Regions from separate parts of the Bacillus sp. ABA4_010 genome, predicted to be linked through region 3. Evidence: riboswitches for the same ligand, from Rfam matches in the RefSeq annotation. Region 3 holds a riboswitch; each other region holds the start of a gene.

Region 1 (4,287 bases), 2.8 Mb from region 3:
GCAGTCTGAGTTACTGAAACGTTTGCCGAAGCAGTTTTTTGCTTCGCTTGTCAATAAAGTGGCCAAAGTGATGGCAGAGGGGCACGATGTGATTAATCTTGGGCAAGGAAACCCAGATCAGCCAACTCCTCCCCATATTGTGAAGGCACTTCAAGAAGCGGCTGAAGATCCCCGCAATCATAAATACTCACCGTTTCGCGGTCATTCTTTTTTGAAAGAAGCTGTCTCCGCTTTTTATGAGCGCGAATATGGAGTGAAAATCGACCCGGAAAAGGAAGTGGCGATTTTATTCGGCGGGAAAGCGGGGCTTGTGGAAATTCCCCAATGTTTATTAAATCCGGGAGATACAGTATTAGTACCAGACCCGGGCTATCCCGACTATTGGTCAGGGGTGGAACTTGCTCAGGCTCGAATGGAAACGATGCCACTTCGCGCAGAACATCAATTTCTTCCAAACTACGAAGAACTGTCAGAAGAAGTCAAACAAAAAGCGAAGCTTATGTTTTTAAATTATCCGAATAACCCGACAGGTGCGACGGCAACGTCTGCGTTTTTTGAAGAAACAGTAGACATGGCTAAACAGCATGATATTTGTGTCGTTCATGATTTTGCCTATGGAGCCGTTGGATTTGACGGACAAAAGCCGCGCAGCTTTTTACAAACAGATGGGGCGAAAGAGATTGGCATCGAAATTTATACATTCTCAAAAACATATAACATGGCGGGCTGGCGTGTTGGGTTTGCAGTAGGGAATGAAAGTGTCATTGAGGCGATTAACTTATTGCAAGATCATTTGTATGTCAGCATTTTCGGTGCGGTTCAAGCAGCAGCAGCGACAGCTTTGCTAGAGTCTCAAAGTTGTGTGGATGAACTTGTTGGATTGTATGAATCACGCCGTCGTGTCTTTATTGACGGATTGCAGCAAATTGGTTGGGATGTGCAAGCGCCTGCTGGCTCCTTTTTTGCTTGGCTGCCTGTGCCTGAAGGCTATTCGTCGGAACAGTTTGCGGATTTGTTACTGGAGGAGGCACATGTCGTTGTTGCGCCAGGCATTGGGTTCGGTGAATATGGAGAAGGATATGTTCGTGTAGGCTTATTGACGGACGAAGATCGTTTGCAGGAAGCGGTTGCCCGAATTGAACGTTTAAATTTATTTTCCAAAAAATAATTGACAAAGAAAAAAACTCCTGTCATAATCCAAACTAGATTAATTGAACATGAACTTTTTGGAAACTAACATAAATAAGCAACTTTCTTATCAAGAGCAGGTGGAGGGATGAGCCCGACGAAGCCCGGCAACCGACTTAACGATGCAAGACTGTTAAGCACGGTGCTAATTCTTACAGCAGTAAGCTGAGAGATAAGAAGAGTACTAGTAATTAGCCTCTTCTTATCGAAGAGGCTTTTTGTTTTGAGGTTGGTGCTTGATAATGTTTGCTAGAAAATGGACTATACAATCATACAGCAAAGGAGAACGGAAGCATGAGTGAAGTAATTGCGAGCTATTTGATTCATGGATTATCAGGAGGGTTCGAAAAGAAGGCAGAAGGAATTGCGCTTGGATTAACAATTGGTTCGTGGACGGATTTGCCGTTGCTTGAGCAAGAACAGCTCAAAAAGCATAAAGGGCGAGTTGTGTCAGTGACCCCTTTACAAACGGATTCAGATGAGCAGGCGTCTCAAGTGTTAATAAAAATTGCGTATCCTGCTGCCAATTTTTCAGCAGATATCCCAGCTATTTTAACGACGGTTTTCGGAAAATTATCACTTGATGGAAAAGTAAAACTTGTCGACTTAGACTTTCACGAATCATTGCTCGAGCAATTTCCTGGTCCTCGCTTTGGCATCGAGGGAATTCGAAAGAAACTTGGTGTGTACGATCGACCGCTTGTTATGAGCATCTTCAAAGGAGTGATTGGACGGGATATTAACTATTTGACTGAACAGCTTCGGGAACAGGCATTAGGTGGGGTTGATCTTGTCAAGGATGATGAAATTTTATTCGACAGCAACCTGACGCCGTTTGAAAAACGAATTACGGAAGGAAAGCGAGTGCTAGATGAGGTGTTTGCCCAAACAGGGCATCGTACGTTGTACGCCGTCAACTTGACAGGCCGTACATTTGACTTAAGAGAGAAAGCGAAGCGCGCCGCTGAACTTGGTGCAGATGCCTTGCTATTTAATGTATTTGCTTACGGGTTGGACGTGCTACAAGCATTGCGTGAAGATGATGAGATTGCGCTTCCGATTATGGCTCATCCAGCTGTCAGCGGGGCATCAACACCGTCCCCCTATTACGGCTTTTCGTATTCGCTACTACTTGGGAAGCTATTGCGCATCGCGGGAGCAGATTTATCGCTCTTTCCGTCTCCGTACGGAAGTGTAGCGTTGCCGTTCCAAGATGCGGTGGCGATTAAGGAGGAGCTTATCGTTTCAAATAACCACCTTAAAACAGCCTTTCCTGTTCCATCAGCGGGGATTCATCCAGGCATGGTGCCATTATTGATTAACGATTTTGGAATTGATTCGGTTATCAATGCCGGAGGCGGTGTTCATGGACATCCAGATGGAGCCGCAGGAGGTGGCCGTGCATTTCGTGATGCGGTCGATGGAGTGTTAAGCGGAGAGACGCTTGAACAAAGAGCCGAGCAGTCCGAACCACTTCGAAAAGCGATTGCTTTATGGGGAACAGTGGAGGTGCCGTCATGAGTAAGCCCGTGATTTTCTGTGATTTTGATGGAACGATTACGAACAGTGATAACATCATTGCCCTTATGAAAACATTCGCTCCATCTGAGTGGGAAGTCATTAAAGATGACGTTTTGGCTCAGCGTATCTCTATTAAAGAAGGCGTCGGGAGAATGTTCTCCCTTTTGCCTGTAACGCTTAAGGAAGAGCTCATCGAGTTTTTGCTTGAGAACGCTAAAATTCGTGAAGGCTTTTCAGATTTTGTAGCGTTTGTGAAGCAAGAAAACATTCCGCTTTATATCGTAAGTGGAGGCATTGACTTTTTCGTGCATCCTTTACTCGACGGCTTCGTAGAACAAGAAAGCATTTACTGCAACGGTTCAGATTTTAGTGGGAAAACCATTACCATTACATGGCCGCATTCATGTGACGCGCAATGCGACAATGAGTGTGGTTGTTGCAAACCATCTCTCATTCGCAAGCTTGGGCAAGGATATGATTTTAAAATTGTCATCGGTGACTCCATCACCGATTTGCAGGCGGCTAAAATGGCAGATGCGGTTATAGCACGCGACTTCTTAATTGAAAAGTGTGAGGAATTACATATTCCATATCGTCCATTTACTACGTTTCACGATGTGATTGGACATATAAAAGAATTAGCGGGGGTGACATCATGAGTATTTTGGCGAAACGATGGCATGAGCTGGCAGACGTCAAAGATGAACTAGCTGCACGCGACTGGTTCCCGGGAACAAGCGGGAACCTAGCCATTAAAGTAACGGATCATCCGGTGACGTTTCTTGTGACTGCTAGTGGAAAAGATAAACGAAAGCGCACGGCAGAGGATTTCCTGTTAGTGGATGCAAAAGGGAATAAAGCAGAGGAAACGGATTTGAAGCCGTCAGCAGAGACGCTGCTTCACGTCGAGATTTATGAGAAAACAGATGCTGGCTGCAGTCTTCATGTCCATACGATTGACAATAACGTCATTTCGGAACTATATGGCGATGAGGGCGAAGTGGTGTTCAAAGGGCAAGAAATCATTAAAGCGCTAGGCATTTGGGAAGAAGATGCGGAAATTCGCATTCCGATTATTCGGAATCATGCGCATATTCCGACGTTAGCAGAGGAATTCAGCCAGCATGTGAAAGGGGATCAAGGAGCGGTTCTCATTCGCAATCACGGGATTACCGTATGGGGCAAAACAGCCTTTGACGCAAAGAAATATTTAGAAGCGTATGAATTTTTATTTAGTTATCATTTAAAAATCCGTTCATTACAATCAACATTTCAAACGGTTTAAATACAAGGAGGAAAAGAAAATGGCAGAAATTCGTTTACACAACAATAATGAGCGCATCGCAGATCAACAAGAGGTTAAGGAGTTTTTAGCAAGCAATGAAGTTATTTATGAAAAATGGGACATGACGAAGCTTCCAGAAGCATTGCGCGAAAACTACGCGTTAACAGATGAGCAAAAAAATGAGATCTTAACAGCATTTGAGGCAGAAATTGCGGACATTTCTGAACGTCGTGGCTATAAGACGGCGGATGTGATTTCGTTATCAGAAACAACACCGAACTTAGAACAGCTTC
Region 2 (4,287 bases), 2.9 Mb from region 3:
TCCCGTACAGCCGTCCACGCGGTCATATCGCCATTTTCATTTACTATTTGCGAGAAATTCACTAATAAGTCCGTTTGACTATAATGGTGCAATGTTTTACTATATTGATCTACATATAGCTCAATTCGTTCTTTCGTTCCGGACAACGTGCTCACAGCTTGCATTTCCACTTGCTCTTCAATTTGCTGTTTAGAAATTTGATAGCTTAATCCAGCCACTGCCGCCAGCATGACCACCATCATCACTGTGACAATGAAATTAAGCTTTAAACTAATTTTTCGAAACATCTCGTTCCCCCATCTCTTCTCCCTTAATCTAAAAAAAAACGTATCATAATATTTTTCGACAAATTTCTCTTGTTTTTTATAGGAGAAAAGATGGATTATCACGACAAAAGGAGGATGAACCTAATATGTTCACCCTCCTTTTCATCTTCTACACTCGAACTTCCCGGGAAATCCGAAGACCTACGCCTTCTAAACGATGAAGCAAATGCTCATCCAATGCATACAGCCCTTCATTTTTGAGCTTCTCTGCTTGATGAATATCTAAAGCGACAGCATACGCATGCTGAAAATGATACACGACCACTTCATAGAAATTTTCCAATTTTTGAAACGTGACCCGACACCGTTCATCTTCTGTGCGAAAACGCCTCTCTAAACTTCCTGCTGCCACCCGTACTAATTCATCTGTCAATTCTCGTTTACAAAGATAACCTCTCACTAATCCACTTAAACTCATCACCCTCACACTCTCTTTCCATTTGATTTGCTCCGGGAAGATGTGACTAAACAACAAAACTCTTTTCGCTTTAGATGCGAAAAGAGTTCCGTTTCCGTCTTATCATCCAAAGCATACGCTTTGCTGGTAGGAGCACCTTGCCTAAGACAGGTTGCTGTGACGTCATTGAGCCAGATCTCTCAGTCACTCTAGATAACTTATTTAATTATTCTATAATATACCAAAAACGTTTTTTTCTGTAAATACCTAAAATCTTTTTTTTACTCATTCTACATCTATAAACCTGTCATGATATTAGATTCTGAACTTAGTCAGCAAATCTTGCATATCTTGAGCAAGCTGACTTAACGAGTGAGCAGCATACGAGATTTCCTCCATCGCCGCAAGCTCCTGTTCAGAAGCCGAAGCCACATTTTCAGCACTTGCTGCTGATACTTGCGCCGCTTCTGCCAATGCCCCTGTCGATTTCGTTATTTCCGCCGAGTGCTGCTGAACATTGAAAGTGGCCGTTGAAATTTCCCGCACTTCTTTTTGAATCTGAAAAATATCTTCTAAAATTTTAGAGAAGTTTTGCCCTGCTTCCTCGACAACATTCATACCAACTGAAACACTTTGGGTGCTCTCCTGCATGACTGAATACGCCATTTTTGTATCTGCTTGAATCTCTTTAATTAACGAACTAATTTGATCCGCCGAACGCTTTGATTCTTCAGCAAGCTTTCGCACTTCATCTGCCACAACAGCAAACCCACGGCCATGCTCACCTGCGCGTGCGGCTTCGATCGCGGCATTCAATGCCAATAAGTTCGTCTGATCAGAAATACCTGTAATAACTTCAATAATTTTACCAATCTCATGTGAACGGTTTTCAAGTGTTTTCACTACATCCGTTGATTTCGTCACTTTGTCAGTAATTTGATTCATTTGTTCTTTTACTTTATGAAGCGATTCATTGCCAACTTCAGCTTCCTTCGATGTATGTGTCGCCGAATGCTCTACCTCCTGCGAGCGAACAGCCATTTCACGAATAAGTTCATCCATTTCCTGAATGGAGCGACTCGTCTGCTCAACATTCACAAGCTGAGCGTCCGCTCTTTCCGCCACTTCCTGAATGGAAAAGGTAACTTCATTAGCGGCAGTCTTCGTTTCATCAGCACTAGCTGTGAGTTCTTCCGAAGACGCTGCTACCGATTGACCTGTTTCGCTCACTTTTGCAATTAACTCTTTCATATTAGTGAGCATATGTCGATATCCTGCTGCCAACCGACCGATTTCATCCTTCGTATAAAGGTCTGGCACTTGCACTTGGAAGTTTCCTGCTGCTACCTCATTCGTTACTTCATTCATTTTTTCAATAGCTACAATATACTTACGAGCAAAGACATACATAATCATGCTTGCTACAATAACAGAGCCTACCGTGAACAAAAAGGTCATGAACTTTAATTCACCTAATTGTTCATAAAATTCCTCTTCATATGCCCCGATACCAATCATCCAATCCCACGGTTCAAAATAGACGGAGTATGCCATTTTACTTCGTGCCGATTTTTCTCCTTCATTTTTCCAGGAATATTCATAAAACCGGTCTTCCTTCTCTTTTTGTTTCGCTGACTCCATCAAGTCTTTCACAATATAAGCACCCTTGTCGTCCTGTAAATCCGCCATGTTTTTTCCTTCAATGCCCATTGGATGGACAACGGAGTTATACTCACTGTCATAAACAAATATGTAGCCATTGTCTTTATACAAGAAACCAGACTTCGTAAAATCTCGTTTATTATCATTCAGTTTCGGACCGACGAGCAATTCAGCTGCCTGTTGCTGTGCTTCCTCCTTGCTGAGCATCATAAACTCTTCCTGCTGCTGCAGACGCTCCACGACCGTCAGTGCTCCTTGAACTGTATTACTTAAATCTAGCTTCCCTGCTTCCACAAGCTGCTGCTTTGCGACAAAATAGCTCGCAAAACCAAGAGCTGTCGATGTAATTATGATAACGCTTACAACCAAGGTTAACATTTTAAAACGAAGACTGTGAACAAATTGACCCTTCATACTAATCCCCCACTCTAAAGCTGCTCTTTCGTTCCTGATAGTACCGCAATCGCCTATTTGACGAAAGTTTCTTTTTATACTCTATTTATCGGCAACTTTCTCCCTTTTTTCAGCGGAAAAATCAATCTATCAATACATTCCACTACATCCGTCAATATTTTTCACCTAAGCAGCTGGCAGCAGTCAGTCGCTTAAGGTTAGAAGATTTAGCATGACCGTCCGTTAATCATGTCCAAGTTTCTAAATCAAGCCATAGAATCATTCGGCACATCTTCATTTAATGTAGAACCATCACAATCGCTAATCCTGACAACTTGAAGTTCCCCTCTTAAGTTTAGAAAGTTCGACATGACTGCCCTTTCGCCATGTCGAACTTTCTAAATCAATCTATATCATATTGATATTCTAATAGATTCGTTATAAAATGAAGTTTTGTAGAAGGGAGTTCGAATAATTTTATGTTTAGCTATGTATCTGGAAATATTGCGATTGACTATACGTTTGAAGCACGTCCGAATATACAAGAAATCACTGTACACGTTTGTCCGAACAACGGAGTGAAACTTGTCGTGCCAAAAAGCTTAAACGAAAGCAATCGTCAGTTTGTCATCTCAAAAAAAGCACAATGGATTTTAGAACAACTTGGCAACGAACAAACGACGAAATCAAACAAAAGCGAGTCTACTGAAGCAGTAAAAGAGGAATTGCCAGCCGCACCATCGGAAACAGCACCCTTATCATTTCAAGACGGTGATAAAATCCCGTATTTAGGCCGTTCTTACCGTTTAAATCTTGTCAAAGAGACTCGCCAAGACGCCGCATTGACGTTCCGCGCGAAATTTATTGCCTCTCTTCCTGAAACGTGGAGCAGTGCCGAAATTAATCAAGGTGTCCAAACGCTGTTAACCGACTGGTTTGCAACGCGAGCAGACAGCAAGTTCCAAGAGTGTATGAAATCGCTCACGAAACAAATTGGCGACGTTTCTGTACAAATTGAATCTGCAGATTTAAAACATGAAACTCACCGTACAAAAGAAGATGGAACGATTGTATTAAACTGGCGCCTACTTACAGCACCGATGACGGTAATTGAATTTGTCCTCGGCCGTGAAGTAGCAAAACAAACGAACAACGATGTAAACCAGTGGTTCGAAGATGCAGCCGAACGCCAACAATGGCTAGAAGAAAACGAACTAACAGTCTTTTAAAGACAGGCTTAACACGAAAAAAGCTTTCCATCCGAGTGATTGACGAAATCAACAACTTGGACGGAAAGCTTCTTTTTATGCTTGTGATTGAGACGCTTCTGTTTCCTCTTCTTTTGGAGCGGAATCGGGTTCTTGTGCAGCTTCTTGATCACGCACTTGTTTTTGTAGTTGCCTCACTTGACTCTTCAACTGCAAAATTTTCACGACACTTAATAAACCTGTTGCCAATCCCCCAAACAATGCCGAACCTAAAATAACTAAAATAAGTGGCCACTGACGG
Region 3 (4,287 bases):
TTACAATAATGATAAAGACAGCTGAAAAGGAGTTTACTGCGCATATGACAAAAATTGTCCGCTGCCTTTATGATTTCGAATGTCATCTATTTAAAACGGTTAATCAACAGTTTGACCGCAAATGGTTGAACTTCTACTTCCGATATATTACCCATATTGGCGGGGCACGCTTCACCATTTGTTTTGTGCTGTTGTTTACCCTTTTGGCGACAAAGCAGCTGCAACAGGCTGCTTTAGCAAGCGCTGTTGCTCTCGCACTCAGCCACATCCCTGTAGCCATTATGAAAAAAGTGTATCCTCGCAAGCGTCCTTATCTGCAATTAACAGGAACAAAAGTATTAAATAACCCGCTTCAGGATCACTCTTTTCCTTCAGGACATACAACGGCTGCATTTTCAGTGTTTATGCCATTTATCTGCTATTATCCCGCAGGAGCCGTTTTTTTATTGCCGCTCGCATTCAGCGTAGGAATCTCAAGGATTTACCTTGGGCTTCATTATCCTACAGACGTATTAGTTGGAATGATTCTCGGGACCTCTGCTGGGTATTTATCCTTTATTTTTCTTTAAATCTTGCACCAACCTTTAATCCGTTAAATCAAATTGACAGTATAGGGGGGGCACAATGAAAATCGCTTTATTTACCGATACTTTTGCACCTGATGTCAATGGTGTTGCCAATACACTGAAACGCTTTACCGATTATTTAAAGAATAAAAATATCCCTTTTCGTGTATTTGCACCAGAAGGAACGAACCATGATTTGTTTTCTGCTCACATTCACCGCTTTACGAGCTTACCTTTTTTCTTATATCCGGAATGCCGTTTAGCATTGCCTAATATGCTGAAAATGAAAGCAAACTTGCAAGCTTTTCAACCTGATATCATTCATGTCGCTACTCCTTTTAACATCGGGCTTTGCGGCTTGCATTATGCAAAAAAGATGGATATTCCAATTGTCGGTTCTTACCATACCGACTTTGATCAATACTTAAAATACTATGAGTTGGAATTTCTCTCTCCTTTCCTTTGGAAATACATGGATTGGTTCCACCGTCCGTTGCGAAATATTTTTGTACCTTCTCCAGCCACTAAAGAACATTTGCATCGGCACGGTTTTACGAATGTCTCCATTTGGTCCAGAGGGGTAGATGCGACTCTCTTCCACCCCCACTATGATCGTTTTGACGTCCGAATTAAATACAACATTAAGCGTCCGTACATTTTGACATATGTAGGCCGGCTCGCTCCAGAGAAAAATCTTGACCTATTAATGAACATCGCTAAGTCCTTACCGGATCATCTTAAACATCAGACTCACTGGCTCATCGTTGGCGATGGCCCTTCCAAAGAAAAACTGCAAAAAGAATCATTGGAACATATGACTTTTACCGGTTTTCTTCAGGAAGAACAGCTAGCGAAAGTGTATGCCGCTTCCGACTTATTTGTTTTCCCATCGGCTACTGAAACGTTCGGGAACGTCGTACTGGAATCTTTAGCCGCTGGGACTCCTGTTATAGGTGCGAGTGCTGGCGGTGTGAAACATATTGTTCAGCACGATCGAACAGGTTTTTTATGTGACCCTGAATCCGTTTCACAGTTTATTCATTACATCACGTTTTGCCTCGACAATCTCCATAAGCGCATACAGCTTGGACATCAAGCAAGACAATATGCTCTTACACAAACATGGGATAATATTTTTGATGGCTTGCTGCTCCAGTATGAAGCAGCACTTTCACAGCCAGCAGACTCCATCCAACTAGCGTAACATGCTTCTTTTTCCAATAAAAAAATCCGGTCTATGCAGACCGGATTTTTTTATTATTTTGTAGCTTGTGTTTTTAATGCTTCTGCTTTGTCTGTACGCTCCCATGGAAGGTCCAAATCGTTGCGGCCGAAGTGACCATAAGCAGCTGTTTGCTTGTAAATCGGGCGACGTAAATCAAGCATTTTAATGATTCCTGCTGGACGTAAGTCAAAGTTTTCACGAACTAATTCTACTAATACCTCTTCAGAAACTGTACCAGTTCCGAACGTATCAACAGCGATAGAAACAGGTTTTGCTACACCAATTGCGTATGCAAGCTGAACTTCACATTTGTCCGCTAATCCTGCTGCTACGATGTTTTTAGCCACGTAACGTGCCGCATATGCCGCAGAACGGTCTACTTTTGTCGCATCCTTACCAGAGAATGCTCCACCACCGTGACGTGCATATCCACCGTAAGTGTCAACGATGATTTTACGACCTGTTAGACCTGCATCACCTTGAGGACCACCAATTACGAAACGGCCTGTCGGGTTGATGAAGTATTTTGTTTCTTCGTCAATTAACTCAGCTGGAACAACTGGGTTGATGACATGCTCTTTAAGGTTACGTTGAATTTGCTCCAATGTAATTTCTGGGTGATGTTGTGTAGAAATTACGATTGTATCAATGCGTACCGGTTGTCCGTTTTCATCATATTCTACTGTTACTTGCGTTTTACCATCTGGACGAAGGTATGGTAAAATTTCTTCTTTGCGCACTTCTGTTAAACGGCGTGCAAGCTTATGTGCCAATGAGATTGGAAGAGGCATTAATTCTTTCGTTTCGTTACAAGCATAACCAAACATTAATCCTTGGTCCCCTGCTCCGATTGCTTCGATTTCCTCTTCTGTCATTTGACCTTCACGAGCTTCTAACGCTTGGTCAACACCCATCGCGATATCCGCTGATTGCTCATCGATTGACGTTAAAACTGCACAAGTTTCAGCATCAAAACCATATTTTGCACGAGTATAACCAATTTCGCGAATTGTTTCACGAACGATTTTCGGAATGTCTACATATGTAGAAGTTGTGATTTCACCACTCACTAATACTAAACCCGTTGTAACGGATGTTTCGCAAGCAACACGCGCATTAGCGTCTTTCGCTAAAATCGCATCAAGAATGGAGTCGGAGATTTGGTCACAAATCTTATCCGGATGGCCTTCTGTTACTGACTCAGATGTAAATAAACGACGTTTTGTTGACATCAGTATTTCCTCCTTTTAAATGAAAACAACAAAGATACGGTACTCATTCCCTTATTATTCATAAAACTAGTTCATTTTATTGAAAAAATATAAAAAACCTTCCCTATATATGAGGAAAGGTTTGTACGTTCACTAGCGCCTTTCACTCTTATCGATCAAGGGCAAGAAGCCTTGCGTCAGGTTAGCACCTTATCGCCTTTTTATGATAATACATGGCGATGGTTGCTGGGTTTCATAGGGCCTGTCCCTCCACCAGCTCGGGATAAGAGAGTATCCGTTCAAGGACATATCATACCGTAAAACGTCGAAACATGTCAACAATTTATCCAATAAAAAAAGAACGCACAACATATATTTTTTCTTCTGTTATTGTGTTCTTCGTCAATCAACTCTATTTTGTCCATTTTTGTATTACATACGAACATTTATCTCTAAATAGTATAGACTATTGTTATAAATGTGTTATACTATTTTATGAGTTTACTAATCGTATATAAAATAAACTTTAAAATAAAAGGATGGTATTCAATATGAGTATAGTGGATGTTTCAAATGAATTAAATGAACTTCTTCAATTACCGACCGTTCATCATAATCTATCAGTCCCTCAACTGGTGGAAAAGGTGCTATCTCGTGGAGAAGGACAATTGACAGCTTCAGGTGCAGTTCGTGCGGAAACCGGGAAATATACCGGACGCTCTCCAGAAGATAAGTTTATTGTAGAAGAAACATCAACTAAGGATAAAATTGATTGGGGAAAAGTCAATCAACCTTTTGCCGCTGACAAATTTGATGCCCTATATAAAAAGGTATTAACATACTTAAAAGAACAGGGAGAACTCTTTTTATTCAATGGTTTTGCCGGTGCGGACTTAAAACAACGTTTACCGATTCGTGTCATTAACGAATATGCTTGGCACAACTTGTTTGCCCACCAATTATTCATCCGTCCGACAAATCAAGAAATGGAGACGCATGAAGCAGCCTTTACAGTGATTTCTGCTCCTAATTTTAAAGCTGATCCTGCTGTAGACGGTACGCACTCTGAAACATTCATCATTATTTCTTTTGAGCGTAAAGTAGTATTAATTGGTGGAACTGAATACGCTGGAGAAATGAAGAAATCCATCTTCTCTGTAATGAACTATCTACTACCTGAAAAGAACGTCTTGTCTATGCATTGTTCTGCCAATGTTGGTCAAGAAGGCGATGTTGCTTTGTTTTTTGGGCTTTCAGGAACAGGAAAAACAACGCTTTCAGCAGA
Region 4 (4,287 bases), 2.8 Mb from region 3:
ACCACATTTTTAATCCACTTACCTGTAGGGTGATGGGGGAAAGGATGGTTTATGAGTACTTATTATTATCGAAAAGTAAGCGTTCCTGTTTTTGGAAAACTGTATTTGATTTCAACGGAAAAAGGACTTTCGAATGTACTGACATCAGAAGAGGAGTTTACGGAATTTCAAACAATTCGCCCTGTCGAAGAGGGAGGACCTGATTCATGGGCTTTTCAAGCGGAGCAACAATTGCTAGCCTATTTTGAAGGAAACCGAACGATCTTTGATGTGCCATTTGATGTGGAAGGAACAATGTTTCAGCAACAAGTATGGCGAACATTATCGACCATCCCTTATGGAGAAGTATGGTCGTACGGCGATGTAGCTAAGATCATTGGCAATCCAAAAGCGGTTAGGGCAGTAGGGCAAGCCAATCGAGTGAATCCCCTTCCGGTCATTGTTCCTTGTCATCGAGTCATCGGGAAAAATGGAACATTAACAGGTTATGCGGGCAACCAAATTGGATTAAAAGAACAATTATTGCAGCTTGAAGGCATGAAAGCGGAAAATGGCAAGCTTATCGTCAGGCAATGATCAACAAGAAGGCTGGAAACTAGAAAGTGCTATAACTCACTTTCTAGTTTCCAGCCTTCTCCTTCGATAAAGACAAAATCGACCGATGTGACCATCTCGTTATCTGAATACGATCCATCATGAGACATGTTTGTTTCGCGTTCATCGCTGTACGGACTTTTACTCGAAACAGGTTGTTCTTTCGTGCTATCTTTTGTCATAAAGAGAGCCTCCTTCATGCGTAGATAAGAAAGTAACCATGCTTTCTTTAAACGTAAAGAGGAAGATCCATCTCCCATTCATTCTTAGCTGTCAATCCCGCGCTCAATTCAGAAAACAAAAAGATGGAGAAGATAAGGCTGTTATATTGTATGTGGTAGGACTGCTCTTTTTTCATTACATTTTCATGACAAATTTTAGACGAGCATGTATAGAAGAAAGCAAACGTCTATCGACCTTTGTTTTCTTCTATACTATGAAATGAATGACCGAGAATGTTTGTGCATTCGTTACATTGTTATTGCGGAAATAATTTTTGAATTTCTTCTACGTACGGTCCTTTTAAAACCCCTTTTTCCGTAATGATTGCCGTTATGAGTTCGTTTGGCGTGACATCGAATGCTGGATTATAGACAGCGATGCCTTCAGGAGCAATACGCTGTCCATGTAAATGAGTGATTTCTTCTGAAGCACGTTCTTCAATTGGAATAGCTGCTCCGCTGTCAATCGTCGGATCAAATGTCGAAAGAGGTGCTGCGACATAAAACGGAATGTTAAAAGATTTTGCAAGAAGTGCCAGTCCGTATGTTCCAATTTTATTGGCAGTGTCGCCGTTTGCGGCAATGCGGTCAGCGCCGACAATAATGGCATTGATTCCTTTCGTCTTAATTGTATGTGCAGCCATATTGTCTGTAATGAGGGTGACATCTACTCCAGATTGCTGTAATTCCCATGCTGTTAAACGTGATCCTTGTAAAACAGGACGTGTTTCACATGCATACACCTTCAGCGGAATTTCCTTCTCTACAGATAAATGGAAGGGAGCGAGTGCCGTTCCGTAGTAGGCGGTGGCAATAGAGCCGGCATTGCAAATGGTCATGACAGAGTCGTGCTTATGAAACAATGATAAAGCTTGTTCCCCAATGCTGCGACACACGCTTTCGTCTTCTACTTGAATTTGGATAGCTTCGTGAACGAGCGTTGTTTTTGCCTCATTTACAGATGAGACATCGTGAATGCTTTTTGTCAGTCGGTCAAGTGCCCAAAATAAGTTAACAGCAGTTGGACGTGAACTTGCCAAATAATCACGATCTTTTCCAAGTCGTATTTTAAATTCCTCAATATTTTTTTCTTCATAGCGGGAAGCGGCTAAGGCTAAACCGAAAGCGGCTGTAATCCCGATAGCTGGAGCTCCGCGCACCTTTAGTGATGTGATGGCTTCCCAAACATCTTCTATTGTTTTTAGCTCTAAATATTCAATCGAAAGAGGCAATGCTTGCTGATTTAATAAGCGAATATGTGTATCGTTCCATTGGACAGAACGCGGTAAAGGCAAAGTTGTTGTCATTGTGTTCCTTCCTTTCATGTATATTAAACGGTTACTTTTACGATTTCATGAATAATATCAGGGGTAATGCTTTGTTGATTTAAAAGCAATGCTTTGCCGATACGTAGGGCACGGCGTTTCGCTTGCAGTCTTGTTTGTGAATCTTCAATGCTGTCCAAGTCTGCGACATGAGCTAAGCCGATGGTACGACGAATCATTTCACAACCGGCAAAGCCTACGGCATCGCGCCATGTTGTTTTTAATACATAGTCTAAATATCCATGAACTGAGGCAAAAGCTTCATGACTGTCTTTTTTCCAAAGGTCCGTAAAGACTGTGCTGAATACAGTCCATGTTTCCTCTACTTGACTGAATAATTGCTCTTGTTCAGTTTCACTGCGGGTAATGGCATTTAATAATAAATTGGCGATGAACTGCCCTAAGTCAAAACCTAAAGGACCGTAGAAAGCGAACTCTGGATCAATGATTTTCGTTGTATACTCATCAGCAAAAATACTGCCGGTATGTAAATCTCCATGAATGAGAGCATCGCTATTCGTTAAAAACTTTTTCTTGAGTTTTGCCGCTTCAAGTTTGACAAGCGAATCGTTCCAAAGTGTTTCGACATCTTCCCGCAGTTCTTCTTCAAAGTCATTTGTTTCATGGTCAAAAAATGGATCGGTAAAGACAAGGTCTTCTGTAATTTTGCAAAGGTCTGGATTGACAAATTGTTTCACAAGTTCTTTTTTCGCTTCCGGGTCAAGGGCGAAATCGGATGTATAAAACAAAATGTTGGCTAAAAATTCACCTACATGCTTTGGTAAAAGTGGATATGATTTTCCTTCAATGAGCCCGGTACGTGAAATTTGCAGATGTGACAAATCTTCCATGACCGTTACTGCCAAGTGATCATCTGTATAGTAAACTTCTGGAACGTATTGAGGTACGTATTGAGCAAATTGTTTAAGCGCATTGCTTTCAATTTTGGCACGGTTTAAGCTCAGCGGCCAGCTTTCCCCGACCACTTTCGCGTAAGGGAGAGCTTGTTTAATAATTACACCTTTTTGGCTTTCGTCTGTAATGTGAAACACGAGATTTAAATTTCCGTCTCCAATTTCACGTGATGACAATACAGCACCTTCCGGGAATAAACGTAGTTTAACGGCTAAAGCAATGGCCGTTTCTTCTGTTAATGCCTTGTAAGCCGCTTTAGTAGATAATGACATGTTCAAAACCTCCATCATTTTATAAGTTTTCTTATCGGTTTAATAAGTTTTATAGTTAACTTGATTGAAAGAGGCTTTGTACATCTATTGCATTTCGAGTAAAAAAGCCTCTTTCTTAGCGAAAGAGGCTTGAAGACGATGCGTCCAAACCTCTTATCTGCCAGAAAGATATCTTTCTGTTGGATGTAGCACCGTGCCTTCATGAACAATGTAATGTTCAATAGCGCCAAAAAAAAACGGCGCTCCACCTTGCGATGGTAGTATGGTCGGTTGCTGGGCTTCATAGGGCCAATTCCCTCAGCCAACTCTTGATAAGAGATATGCTATATGTGATTGAAAATTTAGAATACATGTTAAAATTTGAATGTTTTAACCGCTTGATGTGAATCTTAACAGGATAAGCTTATTACTGTCAATCTTTTTTTATTTTGTGACACCACTTTTTTTCGTAGATGAACTCATCATACATAAAAATCCGTACGGCGGTCGGAGAAAATTGGGATTTGTGCCCGCACGTTTTTTACCTTCTCACTATCAATGATTCCGGTAATGATTTCTTCGCTTTCGGATGCTTCTGCTACAATTTCTCCCCATGGATCGATGATGAGGGAGTGGCCGCCAAATGTATTGTCAGGGTTGCTGCCTGTGCAGTTGCAAGCGACGACATAACATTGATTTTCGATGGCACGGCTAATTAATAGTGAACGCCAGTGGGCGATACGAGGAAGCGGCCATTCCGCTGATACGAATAACACTTCTGCACCTTGACTCGTGTGAACGCGCATCCATTCCGGGAAACGGATGTCATAGCAGATGAACCCTGCACAAGATGTATCATGTAGCGTAAACAGATTTTGAGTATCCCCAGCCTTTAAGTATACGTGCTCATCCATCAATTTGAATAAGTGCAGTTTGCTATATTCAGAGATGAGCTCTCCTTCTTGATTAAACACATACATC

Evidence for each region. A riboswitch is a leader RNA that binds a small molecule or an ion and turns the genes downstream of it on or off. The one in region 3 is predicted to bind S-adenosylmethionine.
Region 1: linked by a shared signal. The riboswitch ahead of mtnW (2,3-diketo-5-methylthiopentyl-1-phosphate enolase) and the one ahead of metK (methionine adenosyltransferase) in region 3 are both predicted to bind S-adenosylmethionine.
Region 2: linked by a shared signal. The riboswitch ahead of ACXAEO_RS15760 (hypothetical protein) and the one ahead of metK (methionine adenosyltransferase) in region 3 are both predicted to bind S-adenosylmethionine.
Region 4: linked by a shared signal. The riboswitch ahead of mtnK (S-methyl-5-thioribose kinase) and the one ahead of metK (methionine adenosyltransferase) in region 3 are both predicted to bind S-adenosylmethionine.

The regions. Positions count from the first base shown of each region.
Region 1 is NZ_JBSWUN010000003.1:2,879,414-2,883,700, reverse strand. It holds gene ACXAEO_RS15510 (aminotransferase class I/II-fold pyridoxal phosphate-dependent enzyme) at 1-1,168, shown strand, start outside; SAM riboswitch class I at 1,253-1,367, shown strand; gene mtnW (2,3-diketo-5-methylthiopentyl-1-phosphate enolase) at 1,483-2,709, shown strand; gene ACXAEO_RS15500 (2-hydroxy-3-keto-5-methylthiopentenyl-1-phosphate phosphatase) at 2,706-3,368, shown strand; gene ACXAEO_RS15495 (methylthioribulose 1-phosphate dehydratase) at 3,365-3,994, shown strand; gene ACXAEO_RS15490 (1,2-dihydroxy-3-keto-5-methylthiopentene dioxygenase) at 4,014-4,287, shown strand, end outside.
Region 2 is NZ_JBSWUN010000003.1:2,938,441-2,942,727, forward strand. It holds partial or broken gene ACXAEO_RS15755 (cache domain-containing protein) at 1-287, opposite strand, end outside; gene ACXAEO_RS15760 (hypothetical protein) at 436-747, opposite strand; SAM riboswitch class I at 841-943, opposite strand; gene ACXAEO_RS15765 (methyl-accepting chemotaxis protein) at 1,039-1,986, opposite strand; partial or broken gene ACXAEO_RS15770 (cache domain-containing protein) at 1,981-2,799, opposite strand; gene ACXAEO_RS15775 (YgjP-like metallopeptidase domain-containing protein) at 3,258-4,007, shown strand; gene ACXAEO_RS15780 (LapA family protein) at 4,083-4,287, opposite strand, start outside.
Region 3 is NZ_JBSWUN010000003.1:48,689-52,975, reverse strand. It holds gene ACXAEO_RS01490 (phosphatase PAP2 family protein) at 45-569, shown strand; gene ACXAEO_RS01485 (glycosyltransferase family 4 protein) at 625-1,770, shown strand; gene metK (methionine adenosyltransferase) at 1,824-3,023, opposite strand; SAM riboswitch class I at 3,169-3,292, opposite strand; gene pckA (phosphoenolpyruvate carboxykinase (ATP)) at 3,554-4,287, shown strand, end outside.
Region 4 is NZ_JBSWUN010000003.1:2,884,111-2,888,397, reverse strand. It holds gene ACXAEO_RS15540 (PAS domain S-box protein) at 1-33, shown strand, start outside; gene ACXAEO_RS15535 (methylated-DNA--[protein]-cysteine S-methyltransferase) at 52-576, shown strand; gene ACXAEO_RS15530 (hypothetical protein) at 606-776, opposite strand; gene mtnA (S-methyl-5-thioribose-1-phosphate isomerase) at 1,073-2,122, opposite strand; gene mtnK (S-methyl-5-thioribose kinase) at 2,146-3,327, opposite strand; SAM riboswitch class I at 3,478-3,645, opposite strand; gene ACXAEO_RS15515 (carbon-nitrogen family hydrolase) at 3,789-4,287, opposite strand, start outside.